One region of the Sessilibacter sp. MAH3 genome, then DNA from elsewhere that is predicted to be linked to it. Evidence: predicted binding sites of a transcription regulator. Region 1 holds the regulator's gene; each other region holds the start of a gene.
The links. The regulator LexA, encoded in region 1, represses DNA repair genes until DNA is damaged. The targets are predictions, from matches to a motif close to ACTGTNTNTANANACAGT.

Region 1 (5,882 bases):
TTATTTTTATACCTTAACGCAATTACATAGATGCCCGTTTATTCCCATCAGATACTCTAAAAATTTAAACGCTTTGTAAGCTATTTTTTGTATTCTCACACGAATTTATTAAAAAAATAATGAAGTAAATAACAAATCCACATTTAAAATTAATATGATACCTATTAAAAATGTCCACGCGGATAACAGATTCGCTATTGCATTTATGTTTGGCACTTAAAATCACATACGCAATCAAAACCTTTAAATACGTCGATACTCTATAGCATTGATTATGGGATTTTTTCTACTGACAGTCTCGGCAGAATAACCGATTAGCTTCTTTTTTTTGAAAACGACTTACGAAATGAATCAATTAAGAAGGTGCCAAGTATTTTTCTTGGCAATAAAAAAGCTTCTCTTAATTGGTAATTAGGAGAAGCTTTTTTGGGGATGGTTTTATAAAAATCGCGGCCTAGCGCTGTGCTTATCTTTTTTCAGCTACTGCGTAGATTCCAGGGAGATTTCGGTAGTAGGTTTTGTAATCCATACCGCAACCAAATACATAACGGTCGGGTACGTCCAAGCCAAGGTAGTCTGCGACTAAATCCGTTGCTTTGCGATCGTGAATTTTTTGTATGAGTAGTGCTGTCTTTACCGATGCACAATTTTTCTCGCGGCAGTAGTTTACAAGCTCTTGCAGCGTTACACCTTCATCAAGAATGTCGTCAACAATAATAATATCTCTACCTTCTAGGTCGAACGTGGGTTCTGCGATCCAAGAAAGCTTAGCACCTGTGGTTTTACTGCCGTATCGCGTAGCATGGATGTAATCCAATTGTATTGGTGTTGTGATTTTTTCAATCAGTTTAGCGGTGGTCATTAAACCGCCATTCATTACACACAACACAACCGGTACTTTGTTTTCGTAATCGCGATCAATCGCTTGTGCCATATCCGACAAAGCTTGGTCGATGACCTCAGGTGAATGAATAAGATCTGCGGTCTCTAAGATGGCTTGGGCTTCTTGAGCGAGGGCTAAAAATTCTGTCACGACTTGGGTTCTTCTTTAATTAACGGGTTTATTTCTTGAGATGTGACGGCATCAGGCAAGCTTTCTAAATGCAAACTGCTGGTAGGGAAAGCTATTTCTGCTTGATTACTCCGAATGATGTTTAACACTTTAAACAACACATCTTGCTTAACTGAATGATAGGTCACCCAATCAGTAGTTTTGGTTAAAGTATAAATAAAAAAGTTAAGTGAACTTTCTGCAAATTTATCAAAATTCACAATTATCACCAGATTTTGATCAATATCGGGATGTGATCTCAACATGGATTCGGTCTGTGCCACGATTTTTGGCAACTTATCAGCATCTTGATAACGAACACCAATAGTCTCGTAGATACGACGATTGGTCATTCGTGAAGGGTTTTCGACCGCGATTTGCGTAAAGATGGCGTTGGGTACGTACAAAGGACGCTTATCAAAGGTACGAATACAGGTTATGCGCCAGCCAATGTGTTCAACCACGCCTTCAATGGATTTGTCTGGGGAGCGAATCCAATCGCCAACCTTAAAAGGTCGATCTAGGTGGATCATTAATCCGCCAAAAAAGTTAGCTAGCAGATCCTTTGCGGCGAACCCAACGGCAATTCCGCCAATGCCGCCAAAGGCTAACACCCCAGAAATACTGTATCCACGCATCTGTAGAATAATGAGAAGCGTCGAGATCACTACGCAAACACCCAAAATTCGACTCAGAGCAGCGGCGGTGGTTGGGTCGATCTTGTGATTTGCAGAAACTTCGTTTTGGTAAATTTTCTCGGATCGGCGAATACCACGAATTAAAAACCAAGCCAATAACAGGATAAGTCCGTATTGTCTGGCCGAAAATGCGTATTCAACAATTAGCTCTTGATCGCTAAAAGGTAGTGAAATGGCAAAGCTGATACCCAGCAGAAGAACCGCGAAGTTGAGCGGGGTTTTAAGGGCGTAAAAAAGGCAATCATCCCAAGGGTTTACGGTTTTTTTGGCTTGGCAAAGCGAGCGCCTTAATAGCTTGCGCATCAGCCACGCGACAATCACCGTAGCCAATAACAAAAGGCTACACTGCGCGACCGGGTTTTCGACTAGTGTTGCGTACAATTGCGCCATGACGTTTACAGCTCGTTCGCTAGTCGTTCAAGGATATTCATTCTACGTTGGCTGAGTTGCGGATTAAATTCGTAACTGCCGTGGCAAAGCATGGTTTTTTTAATGGTTAACGCTTGTTTAGAAAGCGCAAAACCATCTAAACCATCAACTATTTCGGTGGCGCCGGATCGGTTGTTACACATCAAAACAAAATCACAACCGGCGGTTAACGCAGTAGCAGCTGCGGCCAAATAACCACCGGCTAATTTCGCACCGGCCATGTTCAGATCGTCGCTAAATATCAATCCATTAAAACCATAACGCTTTCTTAATATGTCTTTTAGCCATAGCGCCGAAAACCCAACAGGATTGGCGTCGACATCTTCGAAAACAATATGCGCAGGCATTACTCCGGCAAGACAAGACTTTTTAATCAGCTGCTCGAAAGGAACTAGGTCCCGAGCGGCGATCTCGGCAAGAGGCCGATGATCTCTCGGCAAATCAATGTGACTGTCAACTTTAACGAATCCGTGACCCGGAAAATGCTTACCAACAGCCTGCATACTCGCTTCGTTCATACCTAAAATAAACGATTCTGCCAGCGCAAGCGTTGTTAAAGGATCGATAGAAAAGGAGCGCGAGCCAATAGCGGGGTTTTGGTTGTCGTCTAAATCTAAAACTGGCGCTAAGGTGTTGTCGATACCGCAAGTTCTGAGTTCAAACGCTAACAGCCAACCCAGTTCACGAGCCAATGACAAGCCTTTTTCTGCGCTTTGCTGGTAGAGCTTTGATAAAGACGCCATGGGCGGAATGGTTGTTACGCCTTCGGTTAAGCGCTGCACTCGCCCGCCTTCTTGATCGATACAAATCAGCAAGTTTTCGCGGATATTTTTAATGTTGCGACATAAATGAGCGGTTTGCTCGGCCGTTTTAGTGTTGCGGGCGAAGAGAATGACACCACCCACATTTGGATGCGTCAAAAGCTCTCGATCTTCCGCCGACAACTCGGTACCGGCTACATCAAGAATAACTGGCCCGGCACTTAAAACCTTGGCATTACCCATTTATAGATCCAATTCGAATAAAGATTACGCAATTAAAAAGCGGGCACACTAATATTTAGGCTGGGAGGTGTCAATAATTGCGGCTATAAAAGAAAAAAACTTCGGGCATAATTCAATTCTACATCGTGCGTTTCTAATCAACGAACAATGACTAAATTCTGATTTACTGGTTGCGTGTACAGTAGAAACACTGTATAAACTAAAACACTGTATATAAGACCAGCCCAGTGCGGCCAACACTGTTTTTAATTTGAAGAAACAATTGCAATAAACTTTGCCGTTTCACCTTAAAAACTACCGCCCCACGCTTAAAGAATCAGCATATTAGACATGATTAAACTAACCGCTCGACAACAACAAGTTTTAAATTTAATTCGTGAACATATAGATGCAACCGGCTTTCCTCCTACGCGTGCAGAAATAGCTCTAGCACTTGGCTTTAAATCAGCCAACGCCGCAGAGGAACATTTGCGTGCCTTGGAGCGAAAAGGCGCTATTGAGATGGTGCCAAGTGCCTCTAGAGGTATTCGCTTAAAAGAGCAAGTTGAGGAGTCTGGTATACCCATTATTGGCTTGGTGGCAGCGGGTTACCCAATTTTGGCGCAAGAAAATATCGAAAATTATTGCAATATCGATAACGCTTTTTTCTCGCCCTCAGCAGATTATTTTCTTCGCGTTCGCGGCATGAGTATGAAAAATGCCGGAATTCTAGAAGGTGATTTATTAGCCGTTCACAAAACAACCCAAGTAAGAAGTGGGCAAATTATTGTTGCCCGTATTGATGATGAAGTAACCGTAAAACGTCTAAGACGCGGTAAAAACCGCTCTATAGTTGAGTTGCTTCCAGAAAATGAAGAATTTGACATCATTACCATTGACCTTCGAGAGCAGGAATTTGCTATCGAAGGTATAAGTGTCGGCGTTATTCGACAAACCCAATAATTCGATTTTTAAGTACTTATATTACTGATACGGAGTAATAAAATGGATTCTGCACAACAAATGTCTCTGTTTACGGACTCCTTAGTCAATCAATTCGGCTTTATCTCAGAAACAACCGCGTTTACTAGACAGTCAATTAGAGCACTATCCAAACGTGCATCTAATACAGAAACAGCATCGCAAAGCGGTGCTGTTTTAAGCAACATTACTCAATTGGTAATTTCTAAATATTGTTCGAATTTAGATCAACTATTGTTGCCAATGATTGCACGTCAAACACAATTAGCGGGTAATCGATGGGTAAGCTGGGTAAGCGATGAAGTTATTGATAAAAATGTATTGCTTGACTACGGCGTAAATCTAAAAAATCTTCGCATTATTTATCCTAACAATACATCAGATTTATATTCCGTCACCGAAAAAGCATTAATAACAGGCACAAGCCATTGTGTAGTTGCCATTTTTGATGGTTTTAACGACCAACAACTTGAGCAATTAACCCAAGCAGCCAACACTGGTAACTGTTCTGGATTACTGGTTACGCACCAGAATTAACAATCTGAATAAGCCTGAATAAGAAAGCTACTGTGAAACAAGGTTAAACATATTTATTGCTCTTACGTTAAGTAACTGTCTGCAAGCAATACAACACATCTACAATTATTAAAACATTTATATAAATACAGAATTAACAACAGTGTAATTGCTTTTTTTATTCGTTTGTTTATTCGGTCGCCACCCCGCTCTTTCAGTCTTATTTTTAATGACTGCCGCCTAAGCAGGCTTAAAATTTCTTAAAACTAAAAACTCAATTTTTTAAAAAAACTGATTAATTCGAAATATAGATTCCCCAACCTAATTATTTATTGACTTTTAAGTCACTATCATCAGGTACAAAAAGAAACACAAAACACTTCTAAACAATACTTCTAAAAAAGTATTTCTGTTAATCACAGCCATTTATTTTCGAATTAGATCCATTCACAAAAATATTTACGGCATAAGAAACTCATCAAAACATAAGGTTAGGAATCTTTGATTAATGATTCCGTAGTTTAATCAAAGGAAAGTAGTTGAAAATACAATTTCCAATTCCCTCACAACACAACTCACAACACCACTCAGAACCTACCTCACTTATACTTTCTAAAATTGGCGACTCATTCCTGCATCGCTCGAATCTCTGAGTTAATTGAAGCGTCGTTTAGGGTTTACTAATAATTGAAAAGATCAAATAAAACTAAAAAACTCTACTTGATCATTTAAGGTTCAGGCTAATCTAAACCAATTCAAACAAAGCACCATACAAACCACCTCGGTTTTTAACGCGCCCGGTATAAGCTATAAAAATTACTCCTTAGTCGATACTTCAAAATAAAAAACACACCAGTGCAGGTTAAGATGTGTTCGAAAATTTTTAATCAGCTTTTATATATGGATGAATTAATTTATAAAACTCATCGATGATTTGATCAGAGAGAAAAAAATTGACAATGCGAGTTCTAATATCTGGGTTAGCCAAAGTTTTCCATACACATAATCGTTTATATAAATAAAAATACATAATTTTAATGCTTCACAAAAATCGACTTATCACAACAAACAGTAAATAACGTTGCAATGTCCATTTGTCGATTAAATTAAAGATGTGTAAATCAAAAGCATTTAAAGATTGAAGATAAAAAATACTCGAATAAACATATATTCACAGGTAAAACATCATAAAGCATAAAATATTTACTTTTTCATATTTAAACA
Region 2 (5,882 bases), on a different contig from region 1:
TATGGGTTCACCCATTGATACCCGTCGCTCGCCAACGGTACCGAATGATCTGGCCAAAAAACGCCCCTTATCTTGGTTTGAGAACAACGTGATCTACTCGGTGCCAATGCCTCATTCGGGCGCCTTTAGACGTGTTTACCCAGGCTTTTTGCAACTCAGTGGTTTTATCTCCATGAACAGTGAATTGCATTTGGATGCCCACCAGAAATACTTCAATCACCTCGTCGAAGGCGATTGCGATAGCGTTGCAAAACATCGCCAGTTTTATGATGAGTACTTGTCGGTGCTCGATCTCACTCAAGAGTTTTATTTACAAACCATCGATGAAGTATTCCAAAAACACAGCCTAGCGGTGGGTAAATTTTACCATCATGGGCAGCGAGTCGATCCGGCAGCAATTACGAAAGTTGCTCTCATGACGGTCGAAGGTGAAAACGACGATATATCGGGTATTGGTCAAACTCAGGCGGCTCACGACTTGTGTATCAACATTCCACAAGATAAGCAGTTTGACTACATCCAACCCGGCGTAGGCCACTATGGCGTGTTCAACGGTAAGCGCTTTAGAACTGAAATCCAGCCGAGACTTCGTGATTTTATTCGCTCAAACTTCGATGTTAAAAAGGAGTTGGATTTTCAAAAAATGCAAAAGGAAGAACTTGAGAAGAGTCGATCTAAATCCGCCGCTTGAAACCATAGAACGGTGGAGTGAAAGCTCTACCTTCTTAGCGACACTTCTCTAAGATAAACTCAAGACGTAAAAAAGCCCGCTTATGCGGGCTTTTTTACGATAGCGAGAACGCCAGAAATTATCTCTTTGGCTTCTCGGGAATCAGAGAAACTTGCGCATTTGGATTAGCAGAAATAGCCGCATCAGCGATCGCCACATAAGTACCCGCTTCTGATTTTGGATCAGCACGAATAATCACCAAAGCTTTAGGGTTCTCAGCAAACTGACGCTCAATAACAGAACGCACCGCGCGTACGTCGACACGACGGTTATCCATTATCACTTCGTTCGCAGCATTCACCTGAACCAAAATGTTTTTCGGTTCATCCGGATCTGGTGGTGGTGGATTCTCAGGCACCTCTGGAATGTTAACGTTCAAGCCCGCTTCTTTAATGAAGGATGCTGTAACGATAAAAAAGATTAACATGATAAATACAACGTCCAACATCGGTGTTAAGTCGATGTCTGCTTTATCTTCGGCCTCGCCGCGCCGTCTTCTTCGGCTCACTACTGCCCCCTTCTTAACTTGGCAAAATAATTTCTTACATTCAAAGGCCGGATTTTAGCCCCAAAAGCTTACAAACATATTATCAGCTTCTGCCCAAATGTCCCTAAATTTTTCTAAGTGATCAGAAGACGGATTAGACACTAAGTACCACCAACTTTAAACACCGAAAAAGTTCTGAAATGATTTCAACCAATCGGTGAAATCCGCTCGCACAACCCCAACAGTAAATCAAAACCCATTGCAAATTTGACCAGAAATTCCAAAATAGCCGGGCCAATAACTGACGCCATCAACAATCATCGAGATCGGAATTCTGCTTACATCAAAAAGAGTTTTCCCCCGAGCTTGCAGCGACTGTAATTCTCGACCGCTACTTAAGACACCCACAATCCGGGCTCACCGACATTTTTGTACTGATTTTTTACAATAAAGAAGTATTGATCAAAAATACAACCAGCAAATTACACTCTCACTATGCCCTATTGGTTCTTGATTGCGCAATTGCAGGATACCAAGCACAAAATTACCGAATGCATTAATTCTGAAAAATTAACCTACCGATTTTCGATCTATAAAAACGCAAGAAAACAAAGCCTTTGACCGAACTTTATAGAGGTTTAGCTTAAATATCCAAACACTCGGTGGTAGAAAATTCAGAAATTTACTACAAATATGCAGTAAATTAGAAGTCAGCTTGAGCATTGAATCTTAATAGAGCCCCAAGGCAGCAATTTAGACATAGAAAAGGCCCCATCAAACAACCACTCTCATCGCAGTAATCAGCCAACAGGACTGAACACATCGGTTAATCACCAAGATTATTTGGGATTTATGAGCGGACATTTTTAATAGATTACATAAATAAATCCGTCTGATTCATTTGTTTTTGATCACCTTGATGTACTGAAAAACCCAGACCCAGTAAACGTATGGAGGCTTTTTTTACGGAAAGAGCCGAGGTCAATAAAGTTTTTGCCGTGCTGGTCAATTGCAGCTGTTGTTGAGGCGAAAAATGCTCGCCGGAATGAATGTAACCAGAAAAAGCTGATTCTCGGGTCGTAAGAGAAAAATCGGAATATTTAATTTTAACAAAAAGCGATTTTGCCAAATATCCTGACTTCAGGCGCAACCAACGTTCATCTAATAAACCAACTAACGAATTCAATGCGGCACTGATCTCGTCGTCACGAACCAAGTCGTTCGAAAACGTTCGCTCGACACTGATGGATTTCCGAATCCAAGTATTTTTTACTGTTCGCAAATCACGACCGCGGCATCGATCAAAAAGTAATTGACCATGCACACCGAAATGTTGCGTTAAGAAATCTAGACTTTGTTGTTGTAAATCCCGACAGGTCACAATTCCAAGTTTCGCTAGCTTCTCTTTTGTTTTACCACCAACACTTGGAATTTTACCGACCGCCAACTGCGACATCACCTGAGCGACATCTTCGTCACGAATAATTTTAAACCCAGCGGGTTTATTCCACTCGCTGGCTAACTTTGCCAAAAATTTATTGCGCGATAATCCGGCTGAAACCGTGATGGCAAGAATGCTTTCGATTTGTCGCTGAATATCTTTGGCAATCTCTGCACAGATATTCCAATCATCGGAATCTAACTCTAAATAGGCTTCATCCAGCGCAATAGGTTCGATACAACGACTGTAGTTGGAAAAAATTCCGTGCATTTCTTCAGAAACTTGCCGATACAAAGAAAAACGTGGCGCCAAAACAATAAGATTTGGACAAAGTTTTTCTGCCATTGCTGTAGACATTGCAGATCGAACACCAAACTTGCGCGCAATATAGTTGCACGTCGCAATAACGCCTCTATCTGTAGCTCGACCACCAACCGCAACCGGTAAATTTTTTAGCTGTGGGCGATCACGTAATTCAATTGCGGCAAAAAAACTGTCCGCGTCGCAATGTAAAACCAATCGTTGATTATTGAATGACAATTTTCTACTTCCAACTCATTTAATACCGAGCGATTTCTCTAATATCAAGGTGTCCTACTAAACAACAACGGCAATTATATTACTCAAGGCGATAAATCCAGAGATCTAATTGCAGATTTCAACGTTTCACCGTTGTGTTAATCAATATAACGATCAATCGAGAATTTTTTTAGAACCGAATACCGAGTAAATAGAGCCAACGCGCCCTATAAGAACATAAGATTCTGACCGATAATGGATTTCAAGACAGATCGTTATCTATTTTTTTAAACAGTATGATCTCTAAATTGATTCACACAGACACAGTTGACGATGGGATAAACAAAAAGATTTTCAATTAAGATCGGCAAATTTGCCTTAATATCGAAAAGTCAATTCAGATATTCCTTAGTTTTCCCCTACTTTCGACCAAGCTAAGCCAAATTTTTTAACGTCTGCGCATTATCATTGTCAAAAGGCCAAGACAAGGACGCTCAATAATCCTATTTAGTACTATGAGACAACTTAGTACCAAGAGACAACTTAGTACCAAGAGACAACAAAAAGATCGGAACTCACTCGCGAATAAGTTAGCAAAGAATCTCAAGTGGAATGTTTCTGGACAAAAATGCCCATCAGAAAGCTGAGAGCACATCATTAAAAAGGGCGATAACGGATTCAATCTCAAAATTCAGGTCGTTATGGCATATTGTTGAATCGTTTTACCTAAGGTTTGTAAAAAATAATCAAACCTTATCGAATACCCATACTGATTATTTGTTTCGAAATGCTCTGATCGGGAGATTTTGACTATCAACTAAAAACGCCTTAAAGATTTTCTTTCAAGGCAGTCAAAAAGTGAGAATCAAGAAAATTTTTTAAGTTCAGGAAAAATTTTCAGCCCTTCAGAAAATAAAACTGAGCCGATATTTTTTCTCAAATGAGGTTTTTTTTACTCATGAATCAAAAAAAATTCCAAAAAAGATGAAAATTTATTCCCATTTTTAAAAAAATGGACTATTTTTTTACCAAAGAGCTTGAAATTTTTTTTCAAATGCTTATTTTATGTCGCATATTTATATCTAATATTTTCGCCCGCATTATTAATACATTAAAGGAAAGCAAATATGGCTGCACGCAAAGCGAAGGCAAAGGCTGTTGATCCTGTCCAGCAGCTAGAACAGGAACTTGCGGCTCTGAAAGCAAAACTTGCAGAAGCTAGAGCAAAACAAGAAGCTGATCTCGCCAAAGAAGTTGCAAAACTTGCCGTGGCAACTAAAAAAGCAACCGACAACAAAACTAAAGCTCAAGCTAAACTAAAAGCATCTGCTGGTAAGAAAACTCCAGCTGCTGCCAAGGCCGTTGCTAAAGCTAAAGCTGATCTTGCTGCTGCTGCTGAAGCAATCGCTGCAGCGAAAGCCGCAGAAGTTACTGCTAAAAACGAATTGAAAGATTTGAAAGCAGCTAACAAAGCAGCTAACGCTTTAGAAAAAGCCGAGAGCCGTGAATTGGCTAAAATTGCTAAAGCAAAAGCCGCTGAAGCAAAAGCCGCCGCTAAAAAAGAAGCTGTTAAAGCCAAAAAAGCTGCAACTGCGACCAAGAAAAAAACCAAAGCCAAAAAAGCTCCAGCTAAAGCAGTTAAAACTGTAGCGAAGAAAAAGGTAGCTACCGCTAAACCTGCAGCAGCAGCGACTCCTGCAGCTACCGGTGCCGCTCCAAAGCGTCGCGGTCGTCCTAAGAAAGCCGCAGTAGCTGCACCTAAAGCAGCGCCAGCAGCAGAAGGCACTCCAGCTAAAAAACGTCGTGGACGTCCACCAAAAGCAACTGCTTAAGTAGACTCCCAAAAAGGCCGACTCTGTCGGCCTTTTTTATTTTCGCTCTACAACTACAAATTTAGCTCTCAAGCACGGCAAAAATTGATAAATATTGTCGTTAGGCTCAATGCGTATTCTTAAGATGTTTCTGATCAGGCGTTAAGTTCTTAGCGATATTTTAAACAAAAATTCCAAATCAAAGGACACGAAGGTAAAACAAGGGCGCCAACTTGTCGAAAGAATGGATCTCGTAGCTCGTCATCACCGCAGGCAGAATAAATGACGAATCGTCTTATTAACGCGGATAGACGTTTCTTTTAGTGTATTTTGATTAAGAATCTGCTTTAGGACGTCCTTTCAGCTCAACCGAGAAATTTTTCAGGCTTTGAAATTCGCAATAACCCCGATACAGCAAGGGTTGCCCACCAAAACCTTTCGCATCAATATCGATTTCAAAATTTACGTGATCGTCAGAAATTGAAACCGGATCGACGAATCCACCTTCAGGCCATCGTACACCCGTCATTTTATCGGTCTTTTTTTCAATCTCTTTCCGACAAATTTGCCAGTATTGGTGCAAATGCCGTTGATGTTGCTGCGCTCTGGTTTCGCCCTTAACGTTGATAAATTCAAAATTATCGCCATCGATTAATAACGCAAAGGTTTGTTGAGAAGTATTTTTGCAGATAATTCTAAATATTGGTTTAGATTTATCCGGTTTGATGCTTTTTAATTCACCTTTCACAAAAGACACGCATTCTGTTGATGCAGACGCTATCTCTGCCGCCTGAACAAGTCGAGGCTTTAAAAAATCTAAACTGCTGGGTAACAACAGCTTGTTGGGATCAATATTGGAATCGGTGTGCATCATATGCTGTTCGATTTCTTGCG
Region 3 (5,882 bases), on a different contig from region 1:
CGGTCGAACAAATGCTAGCAACAATTGACGATTTAAAAAAACAAGTGGCTGATTTAACAGATCAACTGAACCAAACAAATCAGCCAAAAAATTAATACAAGAAACTCTGATTAATCTGGAGTTTCCAGTGACGCAGGGATGTGTTGCCAATTTCAAGAACGGTAAGTGATTGAAATTGTGAAGAAATTGGAAATCACATTTCAATTTCTGTCCTCTGATTAAATCAGGGATGCGTTAACCAGAGATTCCTACAATAATAAAAACACTGAGTTTTAAGAAAGCTTACTTAAAACTCAATATTATAAATTGTGAACATAAAATCCACTCAAAAATCCTTTAGGAGTATTTATGTCAACGCTTGCGATTCACCATCTCGGATTGGCAGTTAAAAATTTACCCGAAACTCAAGCTTTTTTTATCGACTGTCTCGGCTGGGAAGTCGCTGGGGAAGTTCCTGATTATCCAGCAGTATTTGTCACCAATGGCGAAGCATTTTTAACGCTTTGGCAAACCAACGAAGGCGCCACCGAATTTGATCGCCGAGCCAATATTGGACTTCACCACTTTGCACTGCGTGTCAGCACAGAAGCCGCACTGGATGAATTATTTTCTAAAGTAAGTAATCACCCCGGTGTTAAAGTTGAGTTCGCACCAGAGCCGTTAAACGGCTGGCCAGCCAAACATTTTATGATTTACGAACCCGGCGGTATTCGCATGGAATTTATCTATAAAGCCGATGCTTAGTAATTATTCTTTCGTTTTCTTCATTTGAAATCCCCTCGTAGCCCACAGCATTTGAATCTTTTCGTGGGCTACCTTTTTCTCACTATCGAGGAATAATTTTACATAAGCACCTATTCCGCCTACGCCTCTTACGTGTTCCTCGTACTCGTTCCATTTATTCTTTCTACCGACATCTGCTGTTCATACCTCCATAAGCCGAAACTAATCTCAGCCTGCTTATCGCGAGAAAATTCGACCAACCTCGGATATATCGCCAAAAACACCTGCGAATTCACGCAAATGTCTAACATCAACTCACCTAACATCAACTCACCTAACATCAACTCACCTAACATCAACTCACCTAAGATCAACACATCTAAGCCGTGTTTTATTGCGTATCAATAACTTGGTATCGAATAACAGCTTCTTTTTTCAAGAAGTGTTTAGTTATCGAGAAAACACAGATCTAGGCACATAAAGCTAAGTAATTGATAAAAAACGCGGCAAACACCATGTATAAAACCGGAATCGTCTGGCTCAGCAATGATTTAAGACTCACAGACAACAGACTGTTTGCCGATGCCAGTCGTGACTGCGAATCCCTACTGGTTGTTTATATTCGCGAAAGTGCTTCTTTAAAGCCCAATCGCTACGGATTTCGGTCTTTGGGTAAGCTGCGCCGAAAATTTATCGATGAATGCCTAAGTGACTTAAACAGAAATCTAACCTCGCTGGGCAGCGAGCTGTTTTTGATGGAAGGCTCCACCTTAACCTGCTTGCAAACACTCATTGGCCAATATCGGCCCGATGTATTTTACTGCGCGACGCAAAGTGGTTTTTACGAAAACGACATCGTTCAATTTATACGGCGCAGCTACCCAGAACTGAGATTAGTAGAGTCTGCTCACACCACGTTACTTGACCAAACTCAGCTGCCATTTTTACTGGCAGATATTCCCAAATCATTTACGCAATTTCGCAAAAAAGTAGAACCCATTATTTTAGATTCAGAATTTATTGACACTCTAAAAAACAACACACCGAGTTCTTTGCCAAAACAACCACAAAAACCAACACTTTTTGCGGGTAATACCGTCCCTTTTAGTGCAGATTTGTCGTTTTTGAACGATGCCAGTAAAACAGAGCCAGCCATGATTTGCGGCGGTGAAACTCACGCCCAACAGCATTTAAAACATTATTTCTCGAATAATTACGCGAGCACCTACAAGCAAACACGCAACAAATTAGACGGTATTTATCATTCAACAAAATTCTCGCCCTGGTTGTCACAGGGCTGCATTTCACCCAAACAAATACTCAAAACGCTTGTAACTTTTGAACAAAATCACGGCGCTAACGAATCCACCTATTGGATTAAATTTGAATTACTGTGGCGAGAATATTTTTTCTGGTTAGCCAAGGTTTTAGGTAAATCCTTGTATTTACGCGGCGGCTATCGCCATAAAAATCCATTGAAAAGCTTTTATCCACAGCGGTTAAAATCTTGGTGCAGCGGCACCACCCCCTACCCGCTGGTGAATGCCTGCATGACCGAACTCAATACAACCGGTTATTTATCCAACCGTGGCCGCCAAATTGTCGCCAGCTGTTTGGTAAACGAATTCGATGTGGATTGGCGATATGGTGCAGCCTACTTTGAGCAACAGTTAATCGACTACGACGTGGCCAGCAACTGGGGAAATTGGCAATACATCGCCGGTGTGGGTGTTGATCCTCGCGGTGGGCGTCATTTTGATATTGATAAACAACAACGTTTATACGATCCAGAAAATCGCTATTGCGAGCGTTGGCTGGGCGAACACGGCAGCAAATACTCAAACTCAGCCATCACCGATTACGTCGATGCCGCGGACTGGCCGCTGGAATAAAGTGGTTCGTCTCTTCAATCGCCTGTGGCAGCTTCTGCGTTAACTGCGATTTTGAGAATCACGATTGCTAGACGATCACGACAAATACTGTATATTTATACACACTTAAGTTTTTCGTTACTCAAACATGAAACAGCCACAACCACAATCACATCAACAACCTTATCAAAAGCTACAGCATAAGTTGGCCATACTGGCCGATGCCGCCAAATACGATGCTTCCTGCGCGAGCAGCGGCTCGATTAAGCGCGACTCCAGCAATGGCACCGGTATTGGCTCCACCAGCGGCGGTATGGGTATTTGCCACAGTTACACGCCAGACGGACGATGTGTTTCGCTATTAAAAATATTGCTAACCAATTTTTGTATTTACGACTGCCAATACTGCGTTAACCGGCTCTCTAGTGCCGTTGAGCGAGCGCGTTTTCAGGTTGATGAAGTGGTCAAGCTCACCCTCGATTTTTATAAACGCAATTATATTGAAGGGTTATTTTTAAGCTCGGGAATTATTCAATCGTCCGACTACACCATGGAACAGTTAGTTTCTGTGGCCAAAGACCTGCGCGAAAAACACGATTTTCGTGGTTATATTCATTTAAAAACCATTCCAGAGGCAAGTCCGGAACTCTTACAGCAAGCCGGTTTATACGCCGATCGTGTAAGCATAAATATTGAATTACCGTCTAAAGCTGCCTTGTCTAACCTAGCACCGGAAAAAAATCCTCAAACCATTCATCAATCCATGGCACAACTTAAAGAACATATTGATGAATCGAAAGAATATCGCGCTAAAAAATCCGACATTATCATCAGTGATGCCAAATCCAGAAAATCTAAATACATTTATTCACCGGCCGGCCAAAGCACACAAATGATTGTCGGCGCCGACGATTCAGTGGATACAAAAATCTTAACGCTCTCGAATCATCTGTATAAGCGTTACGACATGCGCCGCGTGTATTATTCGGCGTTCAGCCCAATTCCATTTGCTTCAAAAAATTTACCCACAAAATCTCCGCCGTTAATGAGAGAACATCGGCTTTACCAAGCCGATTGGTTATTGCGGTTTTACGGTTTCGATTTAAACGATATTCACTCGGCGGCAGCGCCCACACACGGAATGTTGGATTTAGATATTGATCCCAAATTAGCTTGGGCCTTAGCGAACCGCGATGTTTTTCCAATTAATGTCAATAAAGCACCTAAAGAGCTGTTATTAAGAATTCCGGGTGTGGGTGTTCGCGGCGTCGAAAAGATTATTCAGGCACGACAATTTAAGGCATTACGGTTGGATGATTTGAAAAAATTGCGAATTTCGATAAAAAAGGTCGCGCATTTTGTTGAAACCGCAGACCCAAATACAGAGCTAAAACATTTAGACTCGGTTTTGTTAAAACAATTATTTATCGACTCAAAAACCGAACAGCTGGCTCTATTTTAACCGACTGTATTTATTAACATTTTAAACGATTATAATTATCACCACTTTAAACAACTAGAATCATGCACGTTATCACCGTAAATGCTAGCGAGTTTTCACAGTGGCGCAATATTAGCCGTGAACTGTTAAAACGAGACATTTCACCCGAATATATTGTTTGGCAAGATCCAACGTTAACACAGTCGAGTTTAGATTTATTTCAAGACACCTCAAATTCTCACGATGAGAATAACAATAATTTTGAAACTGATTTATCTAACATTCCGGTAACAACGCCCAAACTGAGCATATCGGCAGAAACCTTAGAGGCTATAGAGCTTGCCTCTTGCTACAGAGACGATACACGTTGGGCGTTATTTTATGCCATTGTTTGGCGAGTTATGCACGAAGATAAACAATTGTTAGAAAATATCACCGATAACCAAATAATGCGTTTAAACCATATGCAAAAATCGGTGGGTCGTGACATTCATAAAATGCACGCGTTTGTGCGATTCCAAAAAATATCCGACTCAGACCATTATGTTGCTTGGTTCGAACCTGAACATCTGATTTTAAAAAAAACCAGCAGTTTCTTTAAAAACCGATTTAAAAACATGACGTGGTCGATACTGACACCCGACGGAGGAATGCATTGGGACCAGCAATCGCTGTTTTATACAGAACCCAGTAGTGAAAGGCCCGTTATTAACGATGAATTGGAATCCCTGTGGCTGGAGTATTACAAGAATATCTTTAATCCGGCGCGCTTAAAATTAAAAGCCATGCAAAGCGAAATGCCCAAAAAATACTGGAAAAACCTGCCAGAAGCACCCTTAATCAAGTCTTTATCAAGGGAATCGGCGGCTCGCGCCGAAGCGATGATTGAAAAAAATAATCAGTCAATCAGTGATAAAAAACTTGGTAAGCAAATGGCTAGCATACAAAAGAAATTTCCAACAAAAACGGATTAATATTTTTGTTAAACAATCAGAGAGGTTTTATTCAGAGGTGTTTTGTTATGAAAAACTCTCAATCAATGAAGGTTTCCCATAACCTAATCTACGAAATCCGGTTTAGCCAATCCAGTCTACGCGACCCGGTCTACGCGACCCGGTCTACGCGACTCGATCAAAACCCTTAGGGGTGCGATCTTCGTTGCGGCAATCTCGTCCACTTAAGTACTCTTTTAAACCATTCAAGCGAGCTTTGAATTTAATACGTGCTTGTTTTTTTAGACTGAAATACGCTTTAAAGCGATACCGAGCGAGTAATGATCGCGCTTTTTTTTGCGGATTAGGAAAGTGCTTTTCGAAGTAATACATGCTCGACCAAGCCACATGCCATTGCTTTAAATAATAAATTTTATTGGATGAACCCGAAGACGTGCCTTTGTCGTGTTCAAACAGAATATCCGAATCTAAAAGAATTTTTTCTCCGGCTTTTATAATGCGTAAACAAAGGTCTTTTTCTTCATAGAACATAAAATAGCGTTCATCAAATAAACCAATGCTATTGAGCTTTTGCATGTTAAAGAGCATGACTGCCCCCAACACGTTAGACACCTCTAAAATACCTTGCTTTTTAAAACTTTTAGCGCCGGTTGCAGGTGCAAACACCGTCCAATCCAGTTCGTTATTTTCACTACGATGATTATAGGCAACCGTAAAAAATTGCGTAATTTCATCAGCGGTCACAATAACATCAGGATTTAACAAGAGTACAAAAGGTGTTTGACAAGCTTTCATGCCGATATTCGCAGCACCGCCATAACCAATATTATAACCAGCATCAATCACGGTTAAATTTGGATAGCTATCTCTTAAATAGGAGGGCGTATTATCGGA
Region 4 (5,882 bases), on a different contig from region 1:
GACCTTGGTTGACCCGCGTTTTACGTACTGCGCAACCAACGCCGTGCTTACTAGCACCAATAGCAGAGTCAAAACCAGTACCGCAATGGGCAGCACCGTTCTGGGTTTAGACATTCTTTTTCCTCAAGGGAGATAACAATCTACAGCGGCGTAAGCTTGGCATACTGCATCACCAGCCACTTGTTACCAGCGTCATCAAAGTTTATTTGCACTCGGCTGTTCGGCCCACTGCCTTCTACATGCAAGATAACGCCATCGCCAAAAATAGGATGGGTTACACGCTGCCCCAAATGAAACCCCATTTCTTCCGGCGAGTCACTGTAACGTCTGCGACCCACCGGTTGTCGGTCAAACTGCACCGGACGCTGCACACTCGATTTAACACGAACCTCTTGAATGCATTCACTGGGAATTTCTTTGACGAAACGCGATACCGAATTGAAGCTTTCTTTACCGTGAATACGCCGTGATTCGGCGTAGGTGAGAAACAACTTGGTCATGGCGCGAGTGATGCCCACGTAGGCAAGACGGCGCTCTTCTTCCAAACGCGTTGGATCTTCCACCGACATCTTGTGCGGGAAGAGGTTTTCTTCAACACCGGCCATAAACACCAGCGGGAATTCTAAACCCTTGGCCGAGTGCAAGGTCATCAGCTGCACGGCTTCTTCGAATTCGTCGGCCTGTTCTTCACCGGCATCTAACGCCGCCGAGGCTAAAAAGTCTGCCAGCACGCTGAGTTCTTCTTCACCTTCTGCCACACCCGACGGCTCATAGCCCCGACAAGCGCTGATAAACTCGTCCAAGTTTTCTTTTCTAGCTTGGCCTTTCTCGCCTTTTTCTTTGGCATGAAAGGCCCCAAGGCCTGAGATATCGATGACCTTTTCGGCCAAATCGGCCAGATCCAAGTCGTCGGTAAAACCCGCCAGCGTATCGACAAGATGCATAAAGTTCTTAACCGATGTACCGGCGCGATTGGTAAACACGCTGTTAGACAACATTTTTGCAGCGGCCTGCCACAACGAAGCGCCCTCACTGCGAGCAAATTCGCGAATGTCATCGATAGTTTTACCACCAATACCGCGTGTAGGCGTGTTGATGACACGCTCAAATGCCGCATCATCGTGACGATTCAGTAACAAGCGCAAATAGGCGAGAGCGTTTTTAATTTCGAGGCGATCGTAGAAGCGTTGGCCGCCATAAATGCGGTAGGGCACAGACTCACGCAGCAAGACTTCTTCAAGCACTCGCGATTGCGCGTTGGAGCGATACAAGATTGCTACGCTGTCGCGAGGATTGCCTTGATCAACCCAACGCTTGATCTGCTCAACAATAAACCGCGCTTCGTCTTGCTCGTTAAAACCGGCATACAGCGAAATCGGATCACCGTCTTCGCCGTCGGTGCGCAGAGTTTTACCCAAACGGCCAAAGTTATGTTCGATAACACCGTTTGCGGCTTTCAAGATGGTTCCGGTAGAGCGGTAGTTTTGCTCCAAACGCGTGATATGAGTGTTGGGAAAATCGACATCGAACTGCTGAATGTTTTCGATTTTTGCACCACGCCAGCCGTAAATCGACTGATCGTCGTCACCAACGGCAGTAATAAAAGAACTGTCACCAGCGAGCACACGCAGCCACGCATACTGAACCGTGTTGGTGTCTTGGAATTCGTCCACCAAGATAAACGGAAAGCGCTGTTGATAATGTTTCAGCAAAATGGGGTTATTTAGCCACAACTCATGGGCACGCAGCAGTAACTCGCCAAAATCCACCAAACCCGAGCGCTGACAAGCCGCTTCGTATTCACGGTAAACGCTGAGCATGGTGCGCTCGTACAGATCGGCGGTTTCGATAACATGCGCCGCGCGACGACCTTCGTCTTTGTGACCGTTGATGTAGGAAGCCGCCTGACGAGGTGGCCATTTTTTATCATCAATATTTAAGGATTGATAAACGCGCTTAATCAAACGCAGCTGATCGTCGCTGTCGAGGATTTGAAAGGCTTGGGGCAGATTGGCTTCGTGCCAATGAGTTTGCAAAAGTCTGTGCGCAAGACCGTGGAAGGTACCAATCCATAAGCCGCGCGGATTCACGCCCAGCAGCTGCTCAACGCGCGCGCGCATTTCCCGCGCTGCCTTATTGGTAAAGGTCACCGCCATAATCGAAAACGGCGACACTTGTTCAACCTGAATCAGCCAAGCAATACGATGCACCAGCACACGGGTTTTACCCGAGCCAGCTCCCGCCAAAATAAGTTGATGCCCAGCCGGAGCACTTACGGCCTCGCGCTGAGCGCTATTTAATTGATCTAATAATTGCGATACGTCCATGGGCGGCATTGTAGCAGAGCGATTTATAGATACTCGGATTAATTCACCAAGGCTTTAAAATTTATCCGCGTCTCAATGACGGCTCTTTATTGAGAGAACAAGTGCTATTTTTACCCTAAGAGGATTTGTTTGCGGTAAGTTGTACAAACTCAAACACAGATTCTTGTAATTTCAGGCGGAAATGTGTGTAATTTCACTACAAAAAGTGGGCTGGAATTACAAAAAAAGATGAATATGCATCATAATCAACCATAAAATCAGCGCTTTTAGCCCCAAATTGCAGATTTTTACGTGCTTTATCGGCAAAATCAGCGTGTAGCACAACACTACCGAGTGCCAGAGCCTTGACCTTAAAACCCTCTGAAGTCACACAAAGTATTACCGACAACATTCCCACCATGCGCAAATCCGAGCGCAAGGTTGCCGAATATGTGCTCGAAAATACTCGCGATGTCATTCATATGCGCATTGTTGATCTCGCCAATGCTGCCAAAGTGAGTGAGCCCACCGTCGTGCGCTTTTGTCGTGCCGTCGGTTGCAATGGCTTTCAGGAATTTAAGCTGAATTTGGCGCAACAGCTGGCCTCGATACCAAACTTTGTACACGTGGCGGTCACCCGCGCCGATACGGTTACCACCTTTTCACACAAGATTTTCGATTCCACCGTAGAAACCCTGCTGCAACTGCGCGACCAGCTCGATCCCATCCAAGTTGAAGCGGCAATTTCGGCCATTTGTCGCGCCTCGCGGGTAGAATTCTTTGGCTTTGGCGCCTCCGGTGCCGTCGCTGCTGACGCACACCACAAGTTCTTCCGTTTGCAACTCGCAACCGCAGCCTATTCCGATCACCACATTCAACACATGTCGGCGATGAGCATGAAAGAAGGTGATGTGGTGGTTGCCATCTCGCAAAGCGGTCGCACCAAATCGTTATTGAACTCAATGGCTTTGGTAAAGCAGCAAGGCGGGGTGGTGATTGGCATTTCGCCGAGCAACTCACCCATTTCTCAAGAGGCAAGCATCAATATTGATGTGAATGTGGATGAAGATTTAGACATCTATACGCCATTGCTGTCGCGCATTGCCCATTTGTTGGTGATTGATATCTTAGCGATTGGCGTTGCTCAACAAAAAGGCGAAGGACTTCACGAGCATTTGTACAAACTCAAACAAGGTCTGGTGTCTTTACGGGTTTAGTCGTGAAACCTAGTTAACGCGCTGGGCGATCAATAAAAATTCGCGATTGCCATCGCCGCCTTTAATGGGGCTTTCTAGATAACCTTGCACCTCAAAACCCAGCGCTTCAACTTCTCGCTGAATGCGAGCTTTTACCTGCGGATACAGTCGGGCATCGCGCACCAAGCCGCCCTTGCCAATGTTTTCTTTACCGACCTCAAATTGCGGTTTTACTAAGCTGATCAAAAAGCCTTTCGGTTTTAAAAAGCGACCCAAATTCGGCAAGATCAACGATTGCGAGATAAAAGACACATCCATCACGATCACATCAAAACCCTGCGGTTCATAGTCCAGTATGGTTTCCGGCAGTTCACGGGCATTCACACCTTCAAGACAGGTTACCTTGGGATGTTCGCGTAATTTGCCATCGAGCTGATCGCGACCAACATCCACACCCACCACACGCTTAATGCCCGATTGCACTAAATAATCGGTAAAACCGCCCGTAGATTGACCAACATCCAAGGCCGACTTGCCAGTCAACTCGATGCCCGAGAACTCAACCGCCGCCTTAAGCTTTAGGGCACCGCGGGAAACGTATTGCAATTCGTCTAAGTCATCGAGCTGAAATTGAATATCGTCAGGCAACTTGAGGCTGGGTTTAGACAACACCTGCCAATCGCTGCCACTGCCATAGCGAACGCCGCCTTGTTTGATAATACGTGCCGCCTGCGCTCGTGAGCTTACCCAGCCGCCTTCAACCAAAAGTACATCTGCGCGATTCATGTGTTGCTATGCTGCCTGTTCGTCGATTTAAGTATTACTGAAAGGAAAAATATGTACGAGATTATAGAGGTGAACGCCGAGACTACCTATCCCTTGCGTTTAGAACTTCTGCGACCCAACCAAACACTCGCCGAAATGGCCTTTCCCGGTGATCGCGATATTCACACACGTCACTTTGCCGCTGTACTTAAAAACGATCTATCGACGTTAAAAATCGAAAATCTCAATCCGGAATCTATCTATGGAATTGTCTCGGTGTATTTTGTTGAGAATTCCGTGATTGGCGCACAATGGCAAATTCGGGCAATGGCAACCCGAGCACAATGTCGAGGCCAAGGCCTAGGCCGTTTATTGCTAAACGTTAGTGAAGACTACTGCAAAAATAACACAATTATCGAACCTTCGTATATTTGGGCAAACGCTCGTGTCTCTGCATTAGCGTTTTATTACGCATGTGGTTATCAAGCCGTGGGCGATACTTTCAACATTGAAGGCGTTGGCGAACATCGTCTAATTAAAAAACCTTTGATAAAAAACTTTTAGGACGCTTTGATAAAGCTCATTTATAAATCCGTCCTTGTAAATTTATTTTTAAAAAATGTCGCAAATAGCTAAATAATTCCGTTAAATCCTTCAGGAATCTCAGATTAACTCCGCAATGATTTAATCCGTGATTCCAATAAAACCATGATCAGTAAAAATAGCTTATCAAGCCTGTGTTTTTATTCCTTAAAATTTAAATTTTAAAAATACATACCATTAATTTTTATTTTTTGTTAATCCATCCTTATTATTTTAAATAATTTAGTTTAAGATCACCCAGTAATTAATCGCTAAACACCTTTGTAAAATTAATCTCTTAACGTTTGTAAATATTTTAATAATTTTTAAAAAGGCTTTTTAAAGTTATTGGTCAAAATATTTAAAACCGCATTAATTCGCATAACCGAATTTACCAAAGATTAATTTAAGGTTACTTAATTAAGTTTAAGAAACTCTGATTAAATCATGAATGAGTTAAGCAGAGGTTCCTTTAGTGATTATCGGTCATTTAATTGATTCCAATTAAATACTCATTACATGGATTCTTAAAAACAAGGTGTGTTACCCATCACGGATTTAAATCGGCACAGGTAATTTTTGAGCATTTTTAATACTGCCTCTGCATACGCTTGTCGAAAACACCCTATCTAAACACGGCACAAAACCAGTTTAACTATTTATGATTTATTAACGATTTATTTTAATTATTCTTAAATAACTCATTAACGATATTTTTGGCCCAACCTTGTTCGGCTGCGTGCACCTGCACGCCCGTAATTTGCGAAACGATAGAAGTATTTAAATGTTAAATTTTTATTTGGCCGTCGTCGTATTTTTTTCTTTTACTTGGCTATTCGAATATTTATACGGACTCAAAACCGGCAAGAATACCTACAACGGTAATGAATTTTTATCAAATATTTCCATGGGTCTAACCAGTACGCTGGTTAGTGTTTGCATAACACTGATCAGTGTGCCTTTGTATATTTGGATTTATGAAAACGCTTCTTTATCGTTTCTTAAAAACGCTGTCGTAGCGCAAATTATTGTT

Region 2: dinB (DNA polymerase IV) is a predicted target of LexA. The motif match lies at 3,456-3,473, and genes of this name have one in related genera.
Region 3: ACYQ2C_RS07850 (putative DNA modification/repair radical SAM protein) is a predicted target of LexA. The motif match lies at 2,702-2,719, and genes of this name have one in related genera.
Region 4: uvrD (DNA helicase II) is a predicted target of LexA. The motif match lies at 2,508-2,525, and genes of this name have one in related genera.

What each region holds. Positions count from the first base shown of each region.
Region 1 is NZ_BAAGIE010000001.1:355,884-361,765, reverse strand. Features, by position in the region: gene ACYQ2C_RS01455 (hypoxanthine-guanine phosphoribosyltransferase) at 467-1,033, opposite strand; gene ACYQ2C_RS01450 (mechanosensitive ion channel family protein) at 1,030-2,139, opposite strand; gene nagZ (beta-N-acetylhexosaminidase) at 2,145-3,182, opposite strand; gene lexA (transcriptional repressor LexA) at 3,513-4,124, shown strand; gene ACYQ2C_RS01435 (hypothetical protein) at 4,167-4,679, shown strand.
Region 2 is NZ_BAAGIE010000005.1:22,600-28,481, reverse strand. Features, by position in the region: gene ACYQ2C_RS04550 (polyhydroxyalkanoate depolymerase) at 1-691, shown strand, start outside; gene ACYQ2C_RS04545 (ExbD/TolR family protein) at 810-1,238, opposite strand; gene dinB (DNA polymerase IV) at 2,092-3,198, opposite strand; gene ACYQ2C_RS04535 (hypothetical protein) at 4,305-5,009, shown strand; gene ACYQ2C_RS04530 (hypothetical protein) at 5,323-5,882, opposite strand, start outside.
Region 3 is NZ_BAAGIE010000010.1:12,965-18,846, reverse strand. Features, by position in the region: gene ACYQ2C_RS07865 (pyridoxamine 5'-phosphate oxidase family protein) at 1-95, shown strand, start outside; gene ACYQ2C_RS07860 (VOC family protein) at 349-744, shown strand; gene ACYQ2C_RS07855 (DASH family cryptochrome) at 1,239-2,615, shown strand; gene ACYQ2C_RS07850 (putative DNA modification/repair radical SAM protein) at 2,743-4,056, shown strand; gene ACYQ2C_RS07845 (TIGR03915 family putative DNA repair protein) at 4,119-5,009, shown strand; gene ACYQ2C_RS07840 (glycosyltransferase family 2 protein) at 5,154-5,882, opposite strand, start outside.
Region 4 is NZ_BAAGIE010000021.1:54,675-60,556, reverse strand. Features, by position in the region: gene ACYQ2C_RS13345 (TRAP transporter substrate-binding protein) at 1-114, opposite strand, end outside; gene uvrD (DNA helicase II) at 141-2,327, opposite strand; gene ACYQ2C_RS13335 (SIS domain-containing protein) at 2,672-3,523, shown strand; gene ACYQ2C_RS13330 (TlyA family RNA methyltransferase) at 3,533-4,288, opposite strand; gene ACYQ2C_RS13325 (GNAT family N-acetyltransferase) at 4,340-4,831, shown strand; gene ACYQ2C_RS13320 (sterol desaturase family protein) at 5,634-5,882, shown strand, end outside.